2 linked regions of the Luteibacter rhizovicinus DSM 16549 genome follow. Each later gene encodes a partner of the first gene's protein in a complex. Links are inferred from orthologs where the notes say so. Each region holds a gene or a part of one and is shown on either strand. Other genes may lie near its edges.

Evidence for each region. Proteins that work in one complex are often made in the same cells at the same time.
Region 2: the proteins of uvrB (region 1) and uvrD are in contact, whole or in part, in a crystal structure (PDB 7EGT), measured with the Thermus thermophilus proteins. The link is inferred for Luteibacter rhizovicinus DSM 16549 from one-to-one orthologs. Residues at the interface, in WP_096411307.1 of Thermus thermophilus: Glu23, Leu25, Arg26, Asp27, Gly28, Glu29, Arg30, Phe31, Arg55, Glu326, Asp327, Phe328, Glu379, Ser382, Gln383, His398, Gly400, Arg401; in WP_096412145.1 of Thermus thermophilus: His654, Arg656, Phe657, Gln666, Asp668, Glu669, Lys680, Arg681, Leu682, Ser683, Lys685, Tyr686, Ala687.

Annotation. Positions count from the first base shown.
Region 1 is NZ_CP017480.1:2,922,733-2,927,472, reverse strand. The notes cover bases 183-3,112. They hold uvrB (excinuclease ABC subunit UvrB), read right to left. Parts: upstream 2,694-3,112; coding sequence 672-2,693; downstream 183-671. Other genes in these bases: BJI69_RS13310 (pilus assembly FimT family protein), read left to right, coding at 2,820-3,112; BJI69_RS13325 (CopD family protein), read right to left, coding at 183-224. In the rest of the region: more of BJI69_RS13325, read right to left, coding at 1-182; more of BJI69_RS13310, read left to right, coding at 3,113-3,362; BJI69_RS13300 (hypothetical protein), read right to left, coding at 3,529-3,753; BJI69_RS13295 (DUF3606 domain-containing protein), read right to left, coding at 3,753-3,935; BJI69_RS13290 (hypothetical protein), read right to left, coding at 4,347-4,619; BJI69_RS13285 (DNA-3-methyladenine glycosylase), read right to left, coding at 4,706-4,740. UniProt on the Escherichia coli protein: The UvrABC repair system catalyzes the recognition and processing of DNA lesions. A damage recognition complex composed of 2 UvrA and 2 UvrB subunits scans DNA for abnormalities.
Region 2 is NZ_CP017480.1:993,632-996,542, reverse strand. It holds uvrD (DNA helicase II), read right to left. Parts: upstream 2,609-2,911; coding sequence 392-2,608; downstream 1-391. Other genes in the region: BJI69_RS04605 (hypothetical protein), read right to left, coding at 2,633-2,851; BJI69_RS04615 (molecular chaperone HscC), read right to left, coding at 1-302. UniProt on the Escherichia coli protein: A helicase with DNA-dependent ATPase activity. Unwinds DNA duplexes with 3'-5' polarity. Translocates on single-stranded DNA with 3'-5' polarity. Initiates unwinding more efficiently from a nicked substrate than double-stranded DNA.

The DNA.
Region 1 (4,740 bases):
AGCATCACCGCCACCAATGCCAGCTTGGCATGCAGCCAGCCGCCGCTGATGTGGAAGTAAAACCAGAGGATGAGGCCGAACACGAGGGCCATGCCGAACATGCTGTGGCCGAACTTGTACAACCGACGCCCCATCAATTCGAGTCGCGCCTTCACCGCAGGCGGCTCGCCGGTCGCTTCGGCGATGTTCACCAGGATGCGCGGCAGGTAGAACACCGTCGCCATCCAGGCGATGACGAACACGATGTGCAGGGATTTGATCAGTAGATAGGCCACGCACGCCGCTCCATCGGGAAAGCGGTGAGTGTAGCGGGTCGAGACTTGGGTGGCCTGCGGCACAAGAGCCCGGTCTCAGGGCGAACACGAGAATTCCGACCGAGTCATGATGTCGCGCGCGAGGAACGCGGTTGCGTGTCAGTGCCGGGGCATTTACCCAAGCGACAGGCAATAAAAAAGGAGCCCTGAGAGGCTCCTTAATCGGTGTCTTCAAGCCACTTTCCGCACTAGGGAAAAGTGGTGGGCGGTACAAGGATCGAACTTGTGACCCCTACCATGTCAAGGTAGTGCTCTACCGCTGAGCTAACCGCCCGAAGAGCTGCGCAGTTTACCGGCGCCCGGCGGGGTCTGCAAGAGGGCGCGACAGATTTTTTTCCGTGGCGCCCGGTAGCGGCCCTAGCGCAGGGCCCGCTCCCTCAGACGGTGGATCTCGTCGCGGATCTTGCCAGCCTCCTCGAATTCGAGGTTCTGGGCATGCTTGTACATCTTCGTCTCGAGCTTCTTGATCGTCGAGCCGACCTGCTCCGGCGTGAGCGACCCGTAGTCCGCGGCCTCCTCGGCGACCTTTTTCGCCTCCTTGCCGCGCTTGCCCTTGCCACGCGAACCGAAATCGGAACGAGCGCCCTCCATGATGTCGGCGATACGCCGTACCACGGTCGTCGGGGTGATCCCATGGGCCGCGTTGTATTCGATCTGCTTCTCGCGACGGCGCGCCGTTTCTTCCATGGCGATCTTCATCGACCCGGTGATCTCGTCGGCGTAGAGAATGGCCTTGCCGCGGACGTTACGCGCCGCGCGTCCGATGGTCTGGATCAGCGAGCGGTTCGAACGCAGGAAACCCTCCTTGTCCGCATCCAGGATCGCCACGAGTGACACCTCGGGCATGTCCAGGCCTTCGCGCAACAGGTTGATACCTACCAGCACGTCGAATTCGCCCAGCCTGAGGTCGCGGATGATCTCCGTACGCTCGACGGTATCGATGTCCGAATGCAAGTAGCGCACCTTCACATCATGCTCGGAGAGATAGTCGGTGAGGTTCTCCGACATACGCTTGGTCAGGGTCGTCACCAGCACGCGGTCGCCCATGGCGACGCGCAAGCGAATTTCGCCGAGCAGATCGTCCACCTGGGTGCGCACCGGTCGCACCTCGACTTCCGGATCGATCAGGCCGGTGGGACGGACCACCAGCTCGACGACATTGTCGTCGGCCTTCTCCAATTCGTATTTCGCCGGCGTGGCCGATACGTAGATGGCACGCGGTGCACGCCGCTCCCACTCTTCGAAGCGCAGCGGCCGGTTGTCCATCGCCGAGGGAAGACGGAAGCCGAACTCGACCAACGTCTCCTTGCGCGAGCGGTCGCCCTTGTACATGGCGCCGAGCTGCGGCACGGTCACGTGCGATTCGTCGACCACCATCAAGGCATCGGGCGGCAGGTAGTCGAACAGGGTCGGCGGCGGCTCGCCGGGACCGCGTCGCGTCATGTGCCGCGAATAGTTCTCGATGCCCTGGCAGAAACCCACCTCGGCCATCATTTCGAGGTCGAAACGCGTGCGCTGTTCGAGACGCTGCGCTTCCACCAGCTTGTTGTCCCTGTAAAGCTGCTCGAGGCGCTCGGAGAGCTCGACCTTGATCGTCTCCATGGCATTGAGCACGCTCTGTCGCGTGCTCGCATAGTGCGTCTTCGGGTAGACGGTGTAGCGAGGCACCTTGCGCAACACTTCACCTGTGAGGGGGTCGAAAATGGAGAGGTTCTCCACGTCGCCATCGAAGAGTTCGATGCGCAGTGCCTCGGCCTCCGATTCCGCCGGGAAGACGTCCACGATCTCGCCGCGCACCCGGTAAGTACCACGACGCAGCTCCATCTCATTGCGCACGTACTGCAGTTCGGTGAGTTGCTTGATCAGGGCGCGCTGATCGATATGCTCACCGCGCGAGAGGATCAGACGGAGGCTCATGTAGTCCTCCGGATCGCCCAGACCGTAGATGGCCGACACCGTCGCCACGATCAACGAATCGCGCCGGGACAACAAGGCCTTGGTCGCGGCCAGTCGCATCTGCTCGATGTGGTCGTTGATGCTCGAGTCCTTCTCGATGAAGGTGTCCGAGGCGACCACATACGCTTCCGGCTGGTAGTAGTCGTAGTAGCTGACGAAATACTCCACCGCGTTATTCGGGAAGAATTCCTTGAACTCGCCGTAGAGCTGCGCGGCCAGCGTCTTGTTGGGCGCCAGCACGATGGTCGGCTTCTGGATCTTCTCGATCACGTTGGCGATGGTGAACGTCTTGCCGGAGCCGGTCACACCGAGCAGGGTCTGCGCCGCCAGACCGGCGTCGAAGCCCTCGGTAAGCCGTCGAATGGCCTCGGGCTGGTCACCGGAGGGTTGGAACGGGGAGGCGAGCTGGAAGCGATCTGTCATGGCTGACGATATGCTGGCAAGGAGCACGAGTTTAAAGCGCTAACGCCTACGGGATGTGAGGCATTCACCCACAGACCACCGCCTCGGGGCGGAGGCACGATCCAGACTCCGCTTTCGGAGTCCATCATGCCCCGCCCGCCCTGTCGCGGCTTCACCTGGCTCGAGCTCCTCATGGTCCTCGCCATCACGGGCATGCTCGCCGCCACGGCCCTGCCATCCCTTTCGGACGCCATCGCGCGCCATCGGCTTCGCGCGGCGACCACCGCCCTGACGAACAGCCTTCAGCACGCCCGCACGGCCGCCATCGATCGCGGCCAGGGCACCGTCGTCTGCCCCAGCGCAAACGGCCGCGCGTGTTCGGGGCAAACGGACTGGGGGGTAGGCTGGATCAGCCGCGACGGGCGCACCGGCGACATCCTGGCCGTCGAAGACGCACTGGATCCACGGCTGACCGCGGTCGCCATAGGCACCCGCACGGAAATCGCCTTACGTCATGCTGTCGACGACAGACACGCCAAGCCGGGCAACCAGACGCTGGCACTGTGCCTGCGCGGCAAGCCGGCCACCACGATCACGGTCGTTGTTGCGAAGAATGGCCATAGCCACGTTGAACCTGCATCGGCCGACGTCGCACGCACCTGCGCTGCGCGACATTCACGAAATCGTTAAGACCGCTTGACAGCCCCACCCCACATAAAGACAATACGCAGCTCCCCGCCCGAATAGCTCAGCCGGTTAGAGCACTTGACTGTTAATCAGGGGGTCGTTGGTTCGAGTCCAACTTCGGGCGCCAGGTTTTGAAAGGCCGTGCAGTGATGCGCGGCCTTTTTCTTTGTCAGAACGGCACGAGCACCCAGCCGCCGGACACCCGCTCGCGCAGCACTTCGACAGCACGGCCCTTGCCCTTCATGGCCGAGGCGCGCGTCAGTGCGAACTCGATGGCCGTGCCTTCGGTCTGGAACACGTGTTTGGTTGCGCCAGGCAACAACACCGTCCACGTACGAAGATTCATCGACGGATAGAAAACGAACACGCGCAAGGGGCGAACGACACCGTCCATCAGCGACGACGTCGCAGTTCGGCACGGACGTCGGACGACTGCACACCCACACGAAGCACGGCGTCACGCAGGGACGTCTCGGACACACCGAGCACGCGCGTCCAGTAGTTCATATCGGTTCGCAGCTCAAGGTCGATCCTGGTGGCGTCGGCCGGGCCGACGACCTGTTTCTGTGAATCCATGACGTGCCCTCGCTGTCAGTCCACGTGTGACACGTGGCGGGTTACGTCGGTGTTATGGCTATCGTGCGGCCAGACCCGCCACGTTACACCCAACTAACAACTGAAAGCGCATGTTGGACCACCCGGGCTTCGTTTTGCCGGATCCACCCCCGGCTCAGCGGTCGGGGCTCGTCCCGCCTAACTCAGACGATCGTCATGCCCCGAAGAAACCCGTCACACCGTCCGTGGACACGCCGCCGCCGGATCGTTCGTCCGCCGCGTTCATTTCCTATGTCTATTCGCACAATCGCCGCGAGCCCCTTCCGGAGACGCCGCGCAGCACGCCCCTCAAGGGGCCGAAGAAAACCGCAAGCTGATCTTGTCGTGGGGTGATCGCCGTTCTCGGCGATCACCCCACCGTCGGTCACGGCGTCAGCTGTCGATCTGCGTGATCGAGCGAACGCGCCCGTTGACCACTTCGACCTGCACCGACTTGCCCTTCTGGAAGTACTCCAGGCGATAGCCCTCAAGACCACCGTTACGGGACTCGATCGGCGTCTCGCGATCCGGCTTGCCCGCGATTTCGCGGAGACGCCCCTCGCTATCCCCCGTGGTGACAACCTGCGAACCGACGCGAAAGGTGTCGGCGGCGGCGACGCCGCACGATAGGACGGTGGCAAAAAAGGTGGCGGCAATGCGCTTCATACGGAACTCCCTGTCGATGTCTTCGCGCAGGCTAGCTCTGGCGGCGAGCGAAGCCAAGGGCCGGACGGCGGTTCTTGCACGTCCGTTCAGGGTCTGGAGACGTGGGGGTTCCCCGCCACCA
Region 2 (2,911 bases), 1.9 Mb from region 1 along the record:
GCATCGGCCTTCAGCGAGCGCAGGACCAAGGCGGAAAGCTCTTCCGCCCGATAATCGCGATCGCCCAGGCGGACGGTCCTGGCACTGCCCATGTAGCGCTTGAACAGCGAGGCGGTCTGCGCGGGATGCGTCTGCAGGCGCTCGCGAGCCGCCTCGCCCACCAACACGCTACCGTCCTGATCGATGCCGACACAGGAGGGCGTGAGAACCGAGCCGAGGACATTCGGGATGAGGCGTGGCGCGCCGTCGATCCACGCCGCGACGAGGCTGTTGGTGGTGCCGAGGTCGATCCCCACGATCATGCGTGTCTGTCCCTGGTACGGATGGCGTCGCCGCTCGCAGGGCACGCCATGACGCTCCCCTGGGAGGGAGCGTGGCGCGTTGGAGCCCCTTACAACGCGGTCAGATTCGCGTAAGCGTAAACCAACCACTTGCTCCCGGCATCCTCGAAGTTCACCTGGAGCCGCATGTGGGCGCCGGCGCCCTCGGCACTGACCACCGTGCCTTCGCCGAATTTCGGATGGCTCACGCGCTGACCGAGCGCGATGGGGGATGCTTCCACCAGCGAACTGCTGCCGCCTCCGCCCGCATAGCGGTCGGCGTAGGCCGGTCGCGACACCTGCACGCGGGGGCGCAACTCGTCGATCAGTTCCGGCGGGATCTCGCCAAGGAACCGGGAAGGCCGCGCCAGCATCTCCGTGCCGTGCATGCGGCGCGACTCCGCGTGGGAGACGTACAGGCGCTCGCGAGCCCGTGTGATGCCCACATAGGCCAGACGCCGTTCTTCCTCGAGGCGATTCTCTTCCTCGGTGGAACGCTGGCTGGGGAACAGGCCTTCTTCCATGCCGACGAGGAACACGATGGGAAACTCGAGCCCTTTGGCCGAATGCAGCGTCATGAGCTGGACGCAGTCGTCCCAGGCCTCGCCCTGGCCTTCACCGGCTTCCAGTGAGGCGTGGGAAAGGAAGGCCGAGAGTTCGTTGAGGCCGGCGTCGACATCTTCCGGCGTCATTTCGAAGCGGCTGGCGACGTTGACCAGTTCGTCGAGGTTCTCGACGCGCGCCTCGCCGTTGCCGCGCTTGTCGTTTTCGTAGAAGTCGCGCAAGCCGGTGTGGAGGATGGCGTGCTCGATCTGCTCGGCGAGGCTCAGCGCCGTCGGTGATTCGTCACCGTCGAGTTTGTCGTGACCGCCAAACGTGCGCGCCAGGTTGTCGATCATGCCGATGAACGCCTTGAGCGCGTTCTTCGCGCGTCCGGCGAGACCGCCGATGGAGGCTTCGGTGAGCATGGCCTCCCACATCGAGCTACTGTCGTTCCGCGCGCGGCGACGCAACTCGTCGAGCGTGCGGTCACCGATTCCGCGTGGCGGCGTATTCACGGCGCGCTCGAAGGCGGCGTCGTCATGGCGGTTCGACGCCAGGCGCAGGTAAGCCAGGGCGTCCTTGATTTCGGCGCGCTCGAAGAAGCGCAGGCCGCCATAGACACGGTAGGGCAGGTCGCGCTGGATCAGCTGTTCTTCGAAGTTGCGTGACTGCGCGTTGGAACGGTAGAGGATGGCGCAATCGCGCGCGTTGCCGGTCTCGGCGATGTGTTCGCGAATGCGCTCGATGACGAAGCGAGCTTCGTCCTGTTCGTTGTAGGCGGCGTACAGCGCAATGCGCTCGCCCTCGCCGCCATCTGTCCAGAGCTGCTTGCCGAGGCGGCCGCCGTTGCGCGAGATGACCGCGTTCGCGGCATTGAGGATCGTCGAGGTGGAGCGATAGTTCTGCTCCAGGCGGATCGTCTTCGCACCGGGGAAATCGTTGAGGAACTGCTGCACGTTCTCGACCTTCGCGCCGCGCCAGCCGTAGATGGCCTGATCGTCGTCGCCGACCACGAAGGCCTGGCCGGTGCTGCCGGCGAGCACGCGGATCCACGCGTATTGCAGCGTGTTGGTGTCCTGGAACTCGTCGATCAGCAGGTAGCGCCAGCGATCCTGGTAGTGCTTGAGCACCTGGGGATCCTTCAGCCACAGCTCGTGCGCGCGCAGCAGCAGCTCGGCGAAGTCGACCAGGCCGGCACGCTGGCACTGCTGCTCGTAGGCCTTGTAGATCTCGACGAAGGTACGCGTCACCGGATGGTCGCGATGCTCGATGCCGTCCGGCCGTTTGCCTTCGTCCTTCCAGTTGTTGATCTGCCAGCTGGCCTGGCGCGGCGGGAACCGGGCCTCGTCGAGCCCCAGTCCCGCGATGATGCGTTTGATCAGCCGTTGCTGGTCGTCGGAATCGAGGATCTGGAAGCCTTCGACCAGCCCCGCCTCGCGCCAGTGGCGCCGGAGGAGCCGGTGGGCGATGCCGTGGAAGGTGCCGACCGTGAGGCCCTGCGTGCCGCCGGGGATGATCCCGTCCAGCCGTGTGCGCATCTCGCCGGCGGCCTTGTTGGTAAAGGTCACGGCGAGAATCGCCCACGGCGGCACCCGCTCGACCTGGGTCAGCCAACCGATACGGTTGATCAGGACACGGGTCTTACCGGAGCCGGCGCCAGCGAGGATCAGATAGTGCCCGGGCGGGGCACTGACGGCCTCGCGCTGGGCGTCGTTGAGGGAATCGAGGAGATGGGAAACATCCATCCCCCCATTGTACCGGCTGGGGACTCAGTTCTTCCGGGAGAAGCCAGCCACGGCGACGATGCCGCCGATGACGATCCCGGCGATACCGGCCCACTGCGGGATGGCCTTGTCGTGCGTGGCCTCGAGCTTGGCCGAGCCGATCGAGGCGACCGTATCGGTCTTCTGGTAGCTGCCGTTGCCGAGGGTGACCCAGAGGCCGAGCCCGATAAGGATGACGCCGACGATGATGAGACCTGCACGCATGGTGATTTCCTCCCGTTCCAAGTGGCGCCGAGAATGCGGGGACGAATGTGCAGGTTTTGT